DNA from 3 places in the Bacillus sp. FDAARGOS_235 genome. Region 1 is predicted to be linked to each of the others. Evidence: riboswitches for the same ligand, from Rfam matches in the RefSeq annotation. Region 1 holds a riboswitch; each other region holds the start of a gene.
What was found. Region 1 has a riboswitch for S-adenosylmethionine ahead of A6J74_RS15895 (peptide ABC transporter substrate-binding protein). Riboswitches for the same ligand answer to the same signal wherever they lie in the genome.
Positions count from the first base shown of each region.

Region 2: linked by a shared signal. The riboswitch ahead of A6J74_RS09700 (YezD family protein) and the one ahead of A6J74_RS15895 (peptide ABC transporter substrate-binding protein) in region 1 are both predicted to bind S-adenosylmethionine.
Region 3: linked by a shared signal. The riboswitch ahead of metI (cystathionine gamma-synthase/O-acetylhomoserine thiolyase) and the one ahead of A6J74_RS15895 (peptide ABC transporter substrate-binding protein) in region 1 are both predicted to bind S-adenosylmethionine.

Region 1 covers NZ_CP020437.2:2,733,064-2,739,025, reverse strand. Annotated here, with positions in the region: partial or broken gene A6J74_RS30560 (hypothetical protein) at 1-205, shown strand, start outside; gene A6J74_RS15900 (peptide ABC transporter substrate-binding protein) at 212-1,852, opposite strand; gene A6J74_RS15895 (peptide ABC transporter substrate-binding protein) at 2,237-3,877, opposite strand; SAM riboswitch class I at 4,011-4,115, opposite strand; gene A6J74_RS15890 (aldo/keto reductase) at 4,270-5,103, opposite strand; gene proC (pyrroline-5-carboxylate reductase) at 5,105-5,908, opposite strand.
Region 2 covers NZ_CP020437.2:1,565,815-1,571,776, reverse strand. Annotated here, with positions in the region: gene lysA (diaminopimelate decarboxylase) at 138-1,454, shown strand; SAM riboswitch class I at 1,618-1,726, shown strand; gene A6J74_RS09700 (YezD family protein) at 1,799-1,942, shown strand; gene A6J74_RS09695 (phosphoadenylyl-sulfate reductase) at 2,029-2,733, shown strand; gene sat (sulfate adenylyltransferase) at 2,772-3,908, shown strand; gene cysC (adenylyl-sulfate kinase) at 3,921-4,532, shown strand; gene A6J74_RS09680 (nitrite/sulfite reductase) at 4,625-5,962, shown strand, end outside.
Region 3 covers NZ_CP020437.2:4,067,335-4,073,296, reverse strand. Annotated here, with positions in the region: gene metH (methionine synthase) at 1-1,624, opposite strand, end outside; gene A6J74_RS23205 (bifunctional homocysteine S-methyltransferase/methylenetetrahydrofolate reductase) at 1,624-3,456, opposite strand; SAM riboswitch class I at 3,527-3,636, opposite strand; SAM riboswitch class I at 3,839-3,948, shown strand; gene metI (cystathionine gamma-synthase/O-acetylhomoserine thiolyase) at 4,044-5,156, shown strand; gene metC (cystathionine beta-lyase) at 5,153-5,962, shown strand, end outside.

The DNA of each region.
Region 1 (5,962 bases):
CATGCGTAGCGAATGGCTATTACAAAATAATATTTGCCGGAGTTAATTTAGAGAAAATATTATCTCATTATTATTTATTAGACTAGTTACACAATTAGTAGCGGGGCTCACTATAGGTATAAAAGAAATGAAAAAGGGAAGAGACCTTGTAATTAATGAAGTACACAGTAAAAAGGTATCCTTCAATTGGATACCTTTTTATTAGTACTTATTATTTTGCAACTTCTGCCCACTTGTAGTTAAATTCACCGCCGAAGTCAGTTGTTACAAGTCCTTTAATGAAAGAGCGTTGTAAGTAAGAGCGACCTTGTTGGTACAAAGGAGCGACAGCGCCATCTTGTAATAAGATTTTTTCAGCTTGTTTCATTGCTTCCCAGCGTGCTTTTTCATCGCCAGCTAAATCTGTTTTCACTTTATGAATTAGCTCGTCGTACTCTTTGTTAGAGTATTTATCAAAGTTATAAGCACTATCTGTTGTGAATAAATCTAAGAATGTAATAGGATCAGCGAAGTCAGGACCCCAGCCATCAATTCCGATTTCATAATCACCACTTAATAGTAATTTCAACTGTTGTTTACGTGGTTGTGGCTTTAAATTCACTGTTAATCCATCTAGATTCTTTTCCAGTTCACCTTTTAAATATTCGCCAGTCTTTTTAGCTAAAGCATTATCACTTGTTAATAGTTCAAGTGTTACTTTGTCAGTACTAAGTTCTTGCTTCGCTTTTTTCCAGTTTTCTTTCGCTGATTTCACATCATCTTTGACTAGGTTTCCGTTTTCTTTGCGGAAGTCAGTGCCCTCTGGGCTCTTTGCAAATTTCGCAGGAACCATTCCTTCAGCTGGAACAGCACCGTTATTTAAAATTGTTTCTACGTATGCTTTTTTATTCATTGCGCCGTTAATAGCAAGGCGTGCATGTTGATTTTTTAATACTTCATTTTTTTGATTGAGTCGTAAAAATTGAATGCCGACTTCAGCACGTTCTTTGAAGTTTGGATCGCCCTTATATTTATCAACAAACTCCGCAGTTAAAGCAACACGGTCAATTTGTCCTGAATCATATAAGTTAACTTCTGTAGACTTATCTTTAACGACATTGAAGTTGATTTCTTCTAATTTTACTGTTTTAGCATCCCAATAGTTAGGATTCTTCTTTAATTGGAAGCCTTGTTCGTGCTTCCAGTTATCTAATGTGAAAGCACCGTTGTAGATTAAATGATTTGTTTCTAAACCGTATTTATCACCTTGCGATTTTAAGTAATCTTCATTAATTGGTAAGAATGTTGCAAATGTCGTTAAGCTTAAGAAGTAGGGAACAGGACGGTCTAGTTGTACTTCTAAAGTTTTGTCATCAAGGGCTTTGACACCTAATTGATCAAGTGGTAATTGTTTTTGATTTATTTGTTTTGCATTCTTTATATCGAAGAATAAGAATGCGTATTCGGCAGCTGTTTCAGGATTTACAGCACGTTGCCAAGCGAAGGCGAAGTCTTTTGCTGTAACAGGAGTACCGTTTGACCATTTCGAATCACGAAGATGGAATGTATATTTTGTTTTATCAGGACTAACGTCAACCGACTCAGCGACACCAGGAATTGGTTTATTATCTTCGCCCATTGCATATAAACCTTCAAAAACATTTCGCATTACGTTCATGGATTCCCCATCCGTTGCTTTTGCAACATCCATTGTTGGAATTTCTGAAGCAAATGATAAGTTAATTGCTTGTTTATCAGGTGCTTTATCGTTTGCTTTTGCTCCGCTTGCATTATTTTTATTTCCCCCACAAGCAGTTAGTAGTAGACTTGCCCCTAAAACAGATGCAACAACAGGTACAACTTTTTTCTTCATTGTTCGTTCCTCCCTAAATGTGTTGTTCATAACGTCATAATGTCCATGTCTTGAAGTAGCTATAGAAAGAGATAAAACCTAGTATAAATATTTGTTTATAGGTAATCATGTGTTCTATATGTATATACATGTTGAACTATAATGTATCGTTATATGTTTCAACATAGTAGACATTATATTTTGATGGTTAAATATTTCGTTTCTTTGATTATTTAGAATATTAACACCAGAAAGAACTATATGTCAATAATAAAAACAAAGCGTTAATTTCTTGGAATAATATATTAAAAAAGTAGATTCACTCATATTAAGGAATCTACTTTTAATATATTTTGTCAAAAAAACAATGGGAGTTGGTGGAAATACGTTGTTTAAAGTTTCACTTTATTTTTCAATTTTTGCCCATTTGAAGTTTAATTGACCTGCAAAGTCTACTTGTACAATGCCTTTCACATAAGATTTCTCTAAATAAGATTCGCCTTTTTGGTAAAGAGGAGCAATAACAGAGTCTTTAAATAATATTTTCTCTGATGCTAGTAATGCATCAAAGCGGGCTTTTTCATCACCAGCTAAAGTAGTTTTCACCTTTTCAATTGCTTCGTCGAACTCTTTATTAGAGTAATGATCTAAGTTGTAAGGGTTATTCGTTGTAAACAATTCAAGGAATGTAATTGGATCAGCAAAGTCAGGGCTCCAACCATCAATTCCGATTTCGTAGTCACCTTTTAATAAGAGTGAAACTTGTTGTTTACGTGGTTGCGGTTTTATATTTACTGTTAAGCCCTCTAAATTCTTTTCTAATTGACCTTTTAGAAACTCACCAGTCTTCTTCTCAAGGTCACCGTCACTTGTTAATAATTCTAATGTTATCTTTTCAGAACCTAGTTCTTTTTTTGCCTTTTTCCATAATTCTTGTGCAGATTTCGTATCAACTTTTGTTAAATCGCCGTTTGTAGCACGGAAGTCTTTTCCATCAGGACCTTTTGCAAAGTTTTTTGGCACAAGACCAAAGGTTGGTGTAGAGCCATCATTTAATAACGTATTGACAAAGGACTTTCGATCAATCGTTTGATCAATTGCTTGGCGTGCAGAAACGTTTTGAAGTACTTTGTTTTGTTGATTCATACGTAAAAATTGTACCCCTACGTTCGGACGTTCTTTAAAATTAGCATCCTTTTTATATTTATCAACGAAGTCAGATGTTAGTTTTATACGGTCTAATTGTTTAGATTCGAATAAATTTACTTCTGTTGATTTTTCTTTTACGATGTTGAAATTGATTTCTTCGATTTTGACAGTATCTTTATCCCAGTAGGTAGGGTTTTTCTTAAATTTAAAGCTTTGTTCATGCTTCCAATCACTTAGTGTAAAAGCTCCGTTATACAAAATTGTATTATCTTCTAAAGCGTACTTATCACCTTGTGTTTTAAAGAATTCCTCGCTAATTGGTAGAAATGTTGGGAACGCCGTTAAGCTAATAAAGTACGGAACAGGACGCTCTAATTCTACCTCAAACGTATGGTCATCAACTGCTTTTACACCAAGTTGATCGGCTGGAAGCTCTTTGTTGTTAATTTGTTTTGCGTTTTTAATATCAAAGAATAAAAATGCATATTCAGAGGCTGTTGCTGGATCAACAGCTCTTTGCCAGGCGAAGACGAAATCTTTCGCTGTAACAGGAGTACCGTTTGACCATTTTGAATCTCGCAGGTGGAATGTGTACTTCGTTTTATCGCCACTTACTTCATGGGATTTTGCAACGCCAGGGACAGGTTTGTTACCTTCACCAAGATTATACAAACCTTCAAATACGTTTCTCATTACTTGACCGGAATCAGTATCTGTAGCACGAGCTGTATCCATTGTTCGTATTTCAGAAGGTGAAGATAAGTTTAAAACCTGTTTACTAGATGCCTCGTCTTTTGCATTTGCTCCGCTAGCTTCGTTTTTATAACTACCGCAACCAGTTAATAAAATACTTACTCCTACAACTGATGCGATACCGGGTAAAAACTTCTTTTTCATTTGATTTTCCTCCTAAATAATTAAGTTTGGATGATGATGAGGGAAATGAAAAATAAAAAAATCCCTCTTTTCTGATTGAGAAAGAGGGATTTTCACATACAAGTTATGTACCCGTATATAAACGAAGTCCCTCATTCTATCTTTCAAGCATAAAGCTTGCAGGAAGTGGCACAGTATTCAAAATGAACCTGCTGCCGAGGTTTCAAAGGGCCAGTCCCTCCACCTCTCTTGATACAATGAGTAAACGAATGAATTTTATTAATTTTTGTGTTTCTTTGATAATTCAAAATCTTACACCTTGGATAATGAAGTGTCAATCAAATGAAACATAGTTTAAATTTTCAGTTTTTTTAAAGTGAAAAAAACCACTGCACATGGCAGTGGTTTTTCTGCTAGAAGTTAAAGTTATCTGGATCTGGACCGACGCGATGATTTTCATTCAAAGCTTGAATTGCTTTCATATCATCCGAGCTTAATTCAAAATCAAAGATGTTTGCATTTTCAATAATGCGGTGCTCTTTAATTGATTTAGGAATCGTTACAACTTCATTTTGTAAATCCCAGCGTAAAATAACTTGTGCAGTTGATTTACTATATTTTGTCGCAATTTCTTGTAATGTTGGATGATCCAGTAGTTGCCCTTGCATTAATGGTGACCAAGCCTCGAGCTGGATGTTATGTTCTTTACAGAAAGCATGTAATTCTTCTTGTGCTAAACGAGGGTGGTATTCCACTTGGTTGACCATTGGCTTAATTTCAGCAATTTCAAATACGTCTTGTAAGTGGTGAATGTGGAAATTACTCACACCGATAGCACGAACACGACCATCTTTATAAAGCTTTTCTAACGCTTTCCATGATTCAGTATATTTCTCTTTTACAGGCCAATGTACTAAATATAAATCTAAATATTCTAGGCCTAATTTCTCTAATGTAGTTTCAAATGCTTGAATTGTTGTTTCATAACCTTGATCGCTATTCCATACTTTTGAAGTGATAAATAGCTCTTCACGAGGAATATCAGATTCGCGAATTGCTTGACCAACGCCTTCTTCATTTTGATAGATTGCTGCAGTATCGATGCTGCGGTATCCGTTTTTAATAGCTGCTTTTACAGAATCAATTACTTCTGATCCGTCCTCTACTTTAAACACACCTAAACCGAACCAAGGCATTTTTACACCATTATGTAATGTTGTATAGTCTTTTAAACTTGTTAAATTCATATTATTTCCCCCTAGCTTTTTTATTTGTTGCTTCAACTGCTTGTTGAATGACTTCTGAAAAATTATTTTCATATAGAACTTTTAAGCCTTCAGCAGTTGAACCTCCTGGTGTTGTTACTTGTTCTCGGAGCATAGCTGGATCTTCGTTTTGTTGGAGCATAGCGGCAGAACCAGCAATCATTTGAATGACAAGGTGGTTTGCCGTTTTCTCATCAATTCCATAGTTTTTCGTCGCTTCAATTAAACCTTCAGCAAAGTGATAGAGAAAAGCAGGTGCACTACCAGTAATGGCGGTAAGTTGATGAACTTCCTCTTCAGTACAAAACTGTGAGGTACCAATACCTTTTAAAAGGAGTTGTAGCGTTTCTTGATGCGTTTCACCTACGGAATGTCCCGTCGTATATAAGGAGATGGACTTTCTGATTTCGGCAGCTGTATTTGGCATAATCCAGGCAACAGGTGTCCCTTGAGGAAGCCGTTTTTCTAAATAAGATGGTCCAATTCCGGCAGCAACGGTCACAACGAATTGCTCAGTTAGAAGAGGAGATAACTCCTGTAATAACTGTTCATGTGCAGCTGGTGGCATTGCTAAAACAATCGTATCAACGGATGTAATATGCTGCTTCCAGTCTGTAGTGATGGACACATTATATCGCCCTTGTAATTGTTCTAGTTTTTCTATGTTGCTTCGGTTGGAAACGATAATTTCTTCGATATATTCTTTACTCGTTTTAAGTAACCCGGAGAAGATAGCTTCTGCCATACGACCGGCACCAATAAATAAAATTCGATGTTTAGTAAGCATATCCTTTATTCCCTTCTAGTAGAGATATGTTATAAAAAACGATACCATTTTTAA
Region 2 (5,962 bases), 1.2 Mb from region 1:
TTTTTTCAATATATATTTTTCCTAATAAGAAACGCGTGTGAACATTGTTCCGCGCGTTTTTTGTCTATCTAAAAGCGTGCTGCAATGAATAGAAGATTGGGGTTATGAGTTTTAGAGGAAATAAGGGAGGAATTCAAATGTATTTACACGGCACAAGCCGAATCAATGGGCAAGGACACTTAGAAATTGGAGGGTGCGATACGACGCAGCTAGCAAAACAATACGGAACACCACTTTATGTATACGATGAAGAGTCTATTCGAGGGAAATGTCGTGCGTTTCATCGTGCTTTTAAAGAAAGTGGTTTCTCTTATCAAGTAGCATATGCAAGCAAGGCGTTCTTGTGCATGGAGATGTGCCGAGTAGCTCGTGAAGAGAACATGTCATTAGATGTTGTTTCGGGTGGGGAATTATATACTGCGCTCCAAGCAGGATTTCCAGCATCACGTATTCATTTTCATGGAAACAATAAAACAGAAGAAGAGATAGTGATGGCTCTTCAGGCGAATATCGGTTGTTTTGTAGTAGATAATTTCTTGGAATTAGAAGTTTTACACGATTTAGCAATGCAACATGGGAAATTTGTAAACATATTAATTCGTGTAACGCCTGGAGTAGAGGCGCACACACATGAATATATTACGACAGGCCAAGAGGATTCAAAATTTGGATTTGGCGTTTCAAATGGTCAAGCGATGCAGGCAATTGGGCTTGCTTTACAAAAATCAAATTATAATGTGTTAGGGATTCATTCACATATCGGATCACAAATATTTGAAACGGCTGGTTTTGTTCGAGCGATTGAAGTTCTTCGTAAATTTTTGGAAGAGGTGAGAGAGCAAACGAACTATGTAGTAAAAGTATTAAATGTAGGCGGAGGATTTGGAATACGCTATACAGAGTCAGATACACCATTAACTCTTGAGACATATGTGCGAGCTGTAACAAGTGCAGTGAGAGAACAATTTACAGTATGTGAATATCCATTGCCAGAAATATGGGTTGAACCAGGCCGTAGTATTGTAGGTGATGCGGGAACGACAATTTATACAGTTGGATCTGTGAAAGAAATTCCTGGCATTCGGAAATATGTATCCGTCGATGGTGGAATGACAGATAACTTAAGACCGGCTTTATATAGCGCTCGTTACGAAGCGATGTTAGCGAATCGAGGAAATGATGAGAATGAGGAACTCGTTTCAATTGCTGGGAAATGCTGTGAGAGTGGAGATATGCTAATTTGGGATATTAATCTACCGAAAGTTGCTTCTTCTGATTTACTAGCAATTTCTTGTACGGGAGCATATGGGTACTCGATGGCGAATAATTATAATCGAATTCGGAGACCAGCCGTCGTCTTTGCGAAAGGTGGCACATCGCAAATTGTTGTGGAACGTGAAACGTACGAAAATATCATTGGGAACGATCGCATACGTATTAAAGAGCTTGTTTAAATAAGGAAAAGGAGTTGTTCGAATGGGCAATTCCTTTTTATAAAGTGAAACTATAATCAGTGGGGGGGATTGCCCGCAAATAGCGGGATAAAATAAAATAATTAAAATATATCGGAAAACTAGGATTGAAAAAAATCAGAATTGTGATAAAATACAAATACAAAGCTTATCAAGAGAAGCGGAGGGAACTGGCCCGAAGAAGCTCGGCAACCTGCTTATAGAAAGCAAGGTGCTAAATCCAGCAAAATGGAATCCATTTTGAAAGATAAGGTAAAATATATTACCGAACAGTCTTTTCGAAATGGGAAAGATTTTTTTTATGAATAAAAAGGGGGGCTGTTCGCGTGAGCGTACGGGAACATTTTGATGAAGTATCTGAGAAAATTCAAGCGATGCTTGCTGATATGAAATATGGTTCAATTACAATTGTGGTGCAAGATGGAAAAGTAATTCAATTAGAGAAAAGTGAAAAAGTACGTTTAAAGTGAAAAGCGCTGACTAGAAAAACTAGAGGCGGTTTTAATCTATTTTAATAGATTAAAACCGTCTTTTTGCTTTTACAGGGGGAAAAAACATGTTGACGTATGAAACGTGGGAAGAAAATCGTGTTTCATTTTCAGAGGAAGATGAAACGAAAGGCGCGCTATCCGTATTAAGTTGGGCTTATAAAGAATATAAAGATGAAATTGTATACGCGTGTAGCTTCGGAGTGGAAGGCATGGTTTTACTGCATCTTATAAACCAAGTAAATCCATCTGCTAAAGTTGTATTTTTGGATACAAATGTTCATTTTCAAGAAACGTATGAATTAATTCAAAAAGTAAGAGAACGATTTCCTTCATTAAATATTATAGAAAAACAGCCGGAACTTACACTCGATGAACAAGCGAAGTTGCACGGTGAGAAACTATGGGAAAGCAATCCGAATCTCTGTTGTAAGATTAGGAAGATTTTGCCGTTAGAAAAATCACTTACAGAGGAAAAAGCGTGGATATCGGGCTTAAGAAGGGAACAATCAGAAACGCGTAAGCATACAAAGTTTATAAATCAAGATCATCGTTTTCAATCTATTAAAGTTTGTCCGCTTATTCATTGGACGTGGAAAGAAGTATGGCGATATGTATACAAACATAACTTGTCATACAACCCATTACATGATATTGGATATCCAAGTATCGGGTGTGAGAAGTGTACGTTACCTGTAGGTGCCGGTGGTGATTCAAGAGATGGTAGGTGGACCGGGAAAATGAAAACCGAATGCGGTCTTCATTACCAATAAGATGTATCTTGAAATAAAGCTAAGAGGGGATATAGAAAATGACTACAAGAAACGAATTAATAAACCGTGTAGATGAGACATACGACGTATCACAAATTGAAAAAGAAATTGAATTAGACAACATTGCATTAAGTGATTTAGAACTGCTAGCGACAGGGGGATATAGTCCGCTTACTGGTTTTTTAGGGAAAAAAGACTATGATTCGGTCGTAGAAACGCTTCGTTTAGCAGATGGAAGCGTATGGAGTATACCGATTACATTGCCAGTAACAGAAGAAGTAGCAGAGGGACTGAAAGCTGGAGAGGAAGTAAAACTTGTTAATGATAGAAATATATATGGTGTCATTCAAATAGAAGATATTTTTGCACCTGATAAAGAAAAAGAAGCTTTACTTGTATATAAAACGACGGATGAGGCTCATCCAGGCGTGAAAAAATTATATGAACGACCAGATGTTTATGTTGGAGGAGCTATTACGCTTATAAAACGCTTGGAAAATAAGCAATTTCCTTCTTATCATTTAGACCCAATTGAAACGAGAGAAGAATTTAAAAAACGTGGCTGGAAAACAGTAGTTGGATTTCAAACGAGAAATCCGGTACATCGTGCCCATGAGTATATTCAAAAATCTGCTCTTGAAATTGTAGATGGTCTCTTTTTAAATCCGCTCGTTGGGGAAACAAAGTCAGATGATATTCCTGCTGATGTAAGGATGGAAAGCTACGAAGTGTTGCTTCAAAACTATTATCCGAAAAATCGTGTCTTTTTAGGTGTATTTCCTGCAGCGATGCGCTACGCAGGACCAAGGGAAGCGATATTTCATGCATTGGTAAGAAAGAATTTTGGGTGTACCCACTTTATTGTAGGACGTGATCATGCTGGGGTAGGAGACTATTACGGAACATACGAAGCGCAGGAAATCTTTACGAACTTTACAGTGGAAGAGTTAGGGATTACGCCGCTATTTTTTGAACATAGCTTTTACTGTACGAGATGTGAAGCGATGGCTTCAACGAAAACGTGTCCGCATGGAAAAGAGGACCGTGTCATTTTATCAGGTACAAAAGTAAGAGAAATGTTAAGAAATGGTGAGATTCCGCCAAGTACATTTAGTCGTAAAGAAGTAGTGGAAGTGTTAATTAAAGGTTTGAAAAAAGAAGTAGTAACAGAATAGGGAGAGAACGAGATGGATACGAATATTACTTGGCACACAGCTTCTGTTTCGAAAAATGAGAGAAGAGTGAAGAATGGGCATCATAGTTTTGTAATTTGGTTTACTGGTTTATCAGCTTCGGGTAAATCTACAGTAGCGAATGCGGTTGCTCGTAAACTATTTGAAAAGAATATTGGAAATTATGTGTTAGATGGGGATAATATTCGCCATGGTTTAAATAAAGACTTAGGTTTTTCTGAAAGTGATCGTATGGAGAATATAAGGCGTATTGGCGAAGTGGCGAAGCTATTTGTAGATCAAGGTACTGTTGTTCTTACAGCGTTCATTTCACCATTTCGAGTAGATCGAAAACAAGTTAGGGATCTATTAGCGGCAGATGAGTTTATAGAAGTGTTTGTAAAATGTCCAATTGAAGAGTGTGAAAAACGTGATCCAAAAGGGTTATACAAAAAAGCGAGACAAGGTGATATTAAAGATTTTACAGGTATTGATTCACCGTATGAGGAACCAGATCGAGCGGAATTAATTGTAGAAACGCACAAGTATTCTATTGAAGAATGTGCAGAACAAATCGTGAAGTACTTACAAGAGCGTAGTTTTGTCCCGTTGTTTGCTGGGAAGTAAAACGCCCACCTCAAAATTCGGCTGGAGCAGGCTGTAAATGCCCGATTGGTGAGGGTTGATTAAAGTTTCACTTTATATAGGGGGATTTAAAAATGAGTTATGAAAAAGTATGGGCCAATAATGAAAAATTAAATCAGACTGAGAAAAATAAATTAGCAAAAGATGGTTTGGAAATTTTTAATGATATTCCTTACTATGCGGAAAATGGATTCGAATCTATTCCGAAAGAAGAGTGGGACGCATTTAAATGGGCAGGATTGTATTTGCAAAGACCGAAAGAAGCTGGCTATTTTATGATGCGTGTAAATATTCCTTCAGGGATTATTACAAATGCGCAGGCGGAAGTGCTTGCTTCTATCGCTGAGGATTATGGACGTGATGTAATAGATATTACGACAAGACAGGCGATTCAGTTTCACTGGTTAGAAATTCAGCAAATGCCAGATATTTTTAAAAGATTAGCAAGAGTTGGGTTATCTTCAGCAGGGGCGTGTGGTGATATAACACGTAATATTACAGGTAATCCACTTGCAGGAATTGATGCGAATGAACTGTTTGATACAACGCATATTGTGAAGGAGGTATATGACTATTTCCAACATAATGAAGAGTTTTCTAACTTACCACGTAAATTTAAAATGTCTATTAGTTCTAACGTTTATAACTCGGCAAACGCAGAGATTAACTGTGTTGCATTTACACCTGCTACGAAAGAAATAGATGGTGAGAAAAAAGTTGGTTTTCATATAAAAGTAGGCGGTGGATTATCAGCCCGTCCATATTTAGCTGATGAATTAGATGTGTTCGTTTTACCAGAAGAAGTGAAGGCGGTAGCAATTGGGATTGCTACTATATTCCGTGATTTTGGATATCGCGAGAAACGTCATTTAGCTCGTTTGAAATTTCTTGTTGCAGACTGGGGAGCAGAGAAATTTAAAGAGAAACTAATAGAGTATACAGGACCATTGCAAAGTAAAGGAGAAAGTGCACTTAAAGGATGGAATGCAGGCTATTTTTATGGTGTTCAAGATCAAAAACAAGATGGATTAAAATATGTCGGTTTTAATGTGCCGGTAGGTCGTTTACATGCAAAAGAAATGTTTGAGATTGCAAGAATTGCAAAGCAGTATGGAAATGGACAAATTCGTACGTGTAACTCACAAAACTTCATCATTCCGAATGTTCCACCAGAAAATGTAACGGGTTTATTAAGTGAACCGTTGTTTGAAGCGATATCTGCAAGTCCGAAATCATTTATTGGTCATGCGGTTTCATGTACTGGTATTGAATATTGCAATCTTGCTCTAGTAGAAACGAAAGAAAGATTACGGAAAATTGCAGAATACTTAGATACAGAAATTGCACTTGATGTTCCAGTTCGAATTCATATGGTAGGATGCCCAAATTCATGTGGTCAACGTCAAATTGCT
Region 3 (5,962 bases), 1.3 Mb from region 1:
GTGGTAAACCAAATGATATATTACTCACACCTAAAATCGTTAAACATTCTGGTAACGCTTCTTTAATAAGTCGAATTCCTTCGATCGTCGCTGCCGCTGAACCGATGTATTCTTCATCACCTGTCCCTACTGGAAATACAAGTGCATCAAAAATAATATCTGACGGGCGTATACCATATTTCGTCGTCAATAATTCATAACTTCTTTTCGCAATTTCTAGTTTTCTTTCAGCACTTACTGCCATACCATCTTCGTCGATTGTCCCAACTACAATTGCGGCACCATACTTGCGAAGCAGTGGCGTTACCTTTTCAAAACGCTCTTCTCCATCTTCTAAGTTAATAGAGTTAATAACAGCTTTCCCTTGAATATAAGTAAGTGCTCTCGCCATTACATTTTCATCTGTTGAATCAATCATAATCGGTACTTTTAACACTTTCGTAACTTCTGATAAGAATTTTTCCATATCTTCTATTTCATCACGGTCAGGGTCTGCCATACAAATATCAATAATATGAGCATTTTTCTTCACTTGTGCTCTTGCCACTTCAGCAGCCTCTTCAAATTTACCTTCTGCCACTAATCGTTTAAATTTACGTGACCCTATAACATTCGTTCTTTCACCTACAAATAACGGTCTCATAGACTCATCATATTGCAGCGCCTCTAATCCACTAATTCCATGTCCGGCTCGTTCATTTTGCGCACGCGGTGTAAGAGATGCTAGCGCTTCTTTCATTGCTCTTATATGTTCTGGTGTTGTGCCGCAACAACCACCAATAATATTAATCCATCCTTCTTCAGCAAATCGCTTCACTTTTTCAGCGAGAGAAGATGGAGATTCATGATAATGTCCATCTTCATCAGGAAGACCTGCATTTGGATAACAAGAAATGTAACACTCCGATAAATCAGATAAAGAACGAATATGGTCTCTCATAAACTCCGGACCAGTCGCGCAGTTTAATCCAACAGATAATGGCTTCATATGTTCTACGGATAAGTAAAAAGCCTCAATTGTTTGCCCAGCCAGAGTCGTCCCCATCGGCTCAATCGTCCCAGAGATCATAATAGGAACAATTTTATTTAGTTCTTCAAAAGCAGCTTGAATTCCAATATAAGCAGCTTTCACATTACGCATATCTTGACTCGTTTCAACGAGTAACACATCAACTTCGCCATTTAATAATCCCCTCGCCTGCCTAGTATAAGCTTCTATTAGTTCTTCAAATGTAACTCCTCCTGTAACACTAATTGCTTTCGTTGTCGGTCCCATCGCACCTGCAACATATACTTCATTCCCACTTTCTTTAACAGCTTGTTTCGCTAATCGTGCTGCCTTTTCATTTAGTTCTTCATCTAAATGAGACAGCTCATAATCACTTAATACGATATTTGTCGCCCCAAATGTATTTGTTTCAATAATGTCAGCTCCAGCTTCAATATAAGCTTTATGAATCTTTAAAATAACATCCGGCCTTGTTTCTACTAAATATTCATTACAGCCCTCGTACTCTTCTCCTCCGAAATCTTCCGCAGTTAAGTCCTCTTGTTGTATCATTGTCCCCATTGCACCGTCTAATATTAAAATGTTATTTTGTAATTTTTCTTCTATACACTTCATCAATTAATACCTTCTTTCACTTCTTGCTTTTCTCTCACATATTTAACAAGATGTTCTGTAATTTCATATTTTAGAAATGGTGTAATTAAATAGATACCGTTAAAATATTTCATCGCTGCATCGATCAACTCTTGTGAAATACGAATCCCTTCCTCGATAGCTGCCTCTTTCGTTTCGTGTCCATCCATTCTCTCTCTTATTTCTTCAGGAAGAGTAATACCCGGCACCTCAAAATGGAGAAAGTCTGCATTCCGCTTACTTACTAATGGCATAATTCCAATAAAAATAGGTTGTTCCAAATGTTTTGTTGCTTCATATACTTCTTCTATTAAAGCAACATCATATATCGGCTGTGTTAAGAAATATTCAGCCCCAGCATCTATTTTTCGTTCCATTCGCTTTACCGCTGCTTTTAAATGCCTTACGTGAGGATTAAAAGCACCTCCGACTGAAAACCTTGTTGCCGGTCCAATGGATTTCCCTAAAATGGAACGTCCATCGTTCATTTCTTTAATCATTTTAATTAACTCTATAGAGGACAGATCATATACAGAAGTTGCTCCCGGAAAATCACCAACGCGCGCTGGATCACCAGTTAAAGCTAATACTTCCTCCATACCTAACGCTGATAAACCTAGTAAATGAGATTGTAGTCCAATGACGTTATGGTCTCTACACGTTAAATGTGTCAATACTGGAATATCGTGCTTCGTTAATAATGCGCCCATTGCCATATTCGAAACACGAGGCGATGCTAATGAGTTATCTGCTAGAGTAATAGCGTCTGCTCCCGCTCTTTTTAACGCTCTTGCTCCTTCAAAAAACCGCTGTGTATCTAACGTTTTCGGCGGATCTAATTCCACTACAACTGTCGTTTGTTTTTTTGCCTTTTCCGCAAGAGTAACCTGTACCTTCGAACGCTTCTCGTGTGTATGAACTACTTTCGGTCTTTGAATCGTGTCTTTTTCTATTACAGGTGTAACATTCGCAACAGCGCGCTTCATACTTTGAATATGTTCTGGAGTCGTACCACAACAACCACCCAATAACCGAATACCTTGCTCAATAAATTTCGGTGTCATCGCTTCGAAATAAGCTGGGCTTCCCTCATATACGTAACGTCCCTCCACATAATTTGGGAGACCTGCATTTGGGTATGCTGATAAATAGCCATTCTGCGGAATCGATATCATTTTGAAAGCTTCCGTCATATGAAGTGGCCCTAGTTGACAGTTCAATCCAACAACATTTGCACCGTAATCTATAAGCTGTTTTAATATTTCATTGACATCATTTCCATTTTGAGTCGTACCTGCTTCATGTAACGCTACTTGAGCAACAATCGGAATATTCGTTTGCTTACGCAATACTTTAACGGCATGAAGTAATTCAAATTCATCGTAAAAAGTTTCTAATAGTAATCCATCAACCTGTTCTTCTAGTAAAGCACCTGCCTGTTCAAGTAGCATAAATTCTCGCTCCATATCAGTCGTTGTGACAGCTCCGATATGTTTCATACCACCGATTGTTCCTAAAATTGCATTTCTGTTTGTAACAGATGCTTTCGCAAGCTTCACTGCCGCTTTATTAATTTGAACAACTTGATTTTCTAAGCCATACATACGTAATTTCGCCTCATTTGCTCCATACGTATTTGTTTGAATCACATCTGCACCAGCAGCTACATATTGTTTATGAATCGATATAATTAGGTCTGGATCAGATACATTCAATTCTTCAAAACTACTTTGCAAACCATGTGAATGTAATAACGTTCCAACCGCACCATCACCTATTACAATTCCTTTTGATAATAAATCTAGTAATTTCACGAATCTCCCTCATTTCTATCAATATAAAAACCCCCTCTTCACTTTGAAGAGGGGGACATAATTGTTCCGCCTCTTATTATGCAAAACATTCGTTTTGCAGGTATTAGCACCGTTTCAAACATTTCGTTTGAAGGTTGCCGGGTTTCACAGGGCCTTTCCCTCCACCGCTCTCAATAAGAGTTGTCTTTATTATTTTATTTATGTAGCTAAAAGGAAATGCGTTCCCCTTTTAACAATGTTTGTTAATTTTTTATAAATTTAGCATGCACAAATATAAAAGTCAATGACACTTGCGGAAAAATAAAAATTATTTAAAATAAAGTTGCAATTCAATTAACTTTTGTTGTAAAGTTAAAAACATAATAAAAATTTCATACGAACATTCTTATCTAGAGAGGTAGAGGGACTGGCCCTATGACGCCTCAGCAACCATTAACATTTGTTAATAAGGTGCTAATTCCAGCAAATTGTGAAAGATTTGACAGATGAGAAGAAGACTCTATTCAATCCGAAAGCCTTCTTCTTAGAAGGCTTTTTTTTATTTTATATTCAACTACTGGTTCAATTTAAAAAGGAGGAATTTTTACATGTCAACTATCGAAACAAAACTAGCACAAATCGGAAATCGTAGCGAAACTACAACAGGAACTGTTAATCCACCCGTTTATTTCTCAACCGCTTATCGTCACGAAGGACTTGGTAAATCTACCGGCTTTGACTATTCACGAACTGGAAATCCAACTCGTGGTCTTTTAGAACAGGCAATCGCAGATTTAGAATATGGCCAACAAGGTTATGCCTGTAGTTCAGGTATGGCAGCTGTTCTCCTCGTCCTTTCATTATTCCGTTCTGGAGATGAACTTATTGTATCCGAAGATTTATACGGGGGAACGTATCGCTTATTTTCCGAACACGAAAAAAAGTGGAATGTTCGATGTAGATACGTAAATACACAATCTATTAAACAGATTGAGCAAGCTATCACAACTGAAACGAAGGCTATTTTCATAGAAACTCCGACTAATCCATTAATGCAAGTTACTGATATTGCCGCTGTCGCAACTGTAGCGAAAAGACACAGACTACTTCTTATCGTAGACAATACATTCTACACGCCTTATATACAGCAGCCATTAACAGAAGGTGCTGACATCGTACTTCATAGTGCAACGAAATATTTAGGTGGGCATAATGATGTATTAAGCGGACTTGTCGTTGCAAAAGGAAAGGAACTTTGTGAGGAAATCGCTCATTATCATAATGCCTCCGGTGCTGTCTTAAGCCCATTTGACTCATGGCTATTAATTCGTGGTATGAAAACTTTAGCGCTTCGCATGAAACAACATGAAGAAAATGCGAAAGCAGTTGTTACTTATTTAAATGATGAGGATGGTGTGACAGATGTCTTTTATCCAGGGAGAGGCGGTATGATTTCATTCCGACTTAAAGATGAAGCTTGGATTAATCCATTCTTACAATCTTTATCCTTAATCACATTTGCCGAAAGCCTTGGTGGTGTAGAAAGTTTAATGACTTATCCAGCAACGCAAACACATGCTGATATTCCAGAAGAAATCAGAACGGCGAACGGTGTATGTAATCGTCTTCTTCGATTCTCCGTCGGCATTGAAAACAGTAATGATTTAATTCAAGACTTAAATCAAGCCATTAAACTTGTAAAAGAAGGTGTGAGAATATGAGTTATTCTATAGATACACTCTTACTACACAACCAATATAAACACGATGCACAAACAGGAGCTGTTAACGTTCCCATTTATAACACATCAACATTTCACCAGTTTGATGTAGATACTTTTGGCAAATACGACTATAGCCGATCTGGAAATCCAACTCGTGAAGCTTTGGAAGATATCATTGCTTTATTAGAAGGCGGAACAAAAGGATTCGCCTTTGCCTCAGGCATTGCAGCGATTTCTACTGCTTTTCTCCTTCTTTCACAAGGCGATCACGTTCTCATTTCAGAAGACGTATACGGAGGCACTTATCGAATTATAACTGAAGTACTCTCCCGTTACGGTGTTTCACATACATTTGTTGATATGACCAATTTAGAAGAAATAAAGCAAAATATTAAATCGAATACGAAACTCTTTTATGTAGAAACACCATCTAACCCACTTTTAAAAGTAACAGATATTCGCGAGGTTTCTAAACTCGCAAAATCTATTGGTGCTCTTACATTTGTTGATAATACTTTTTTGACACCATTATTCCAGAAGCCACTTGATCTTGGCGCCGATGTCGTTCTTCATAGTGCTACAAAATTTATTGCTGGTCACAGTGATGTTACTGCCGGATTAACGGTCGTAAAAGATGCCGAACTCGCTCAAAAGCTTGGATTTTTACAAAATGCATTTGGCGCTATTTTAGGACCTCAAGATTGTTCTCTCGTACTTCGCGGTCTAAAAACATTACATGTACGTCTTGAGCACTCAGCTGCAAATGCCAATAAAATTGCACACTATTTACAAGAGCATGCTAAA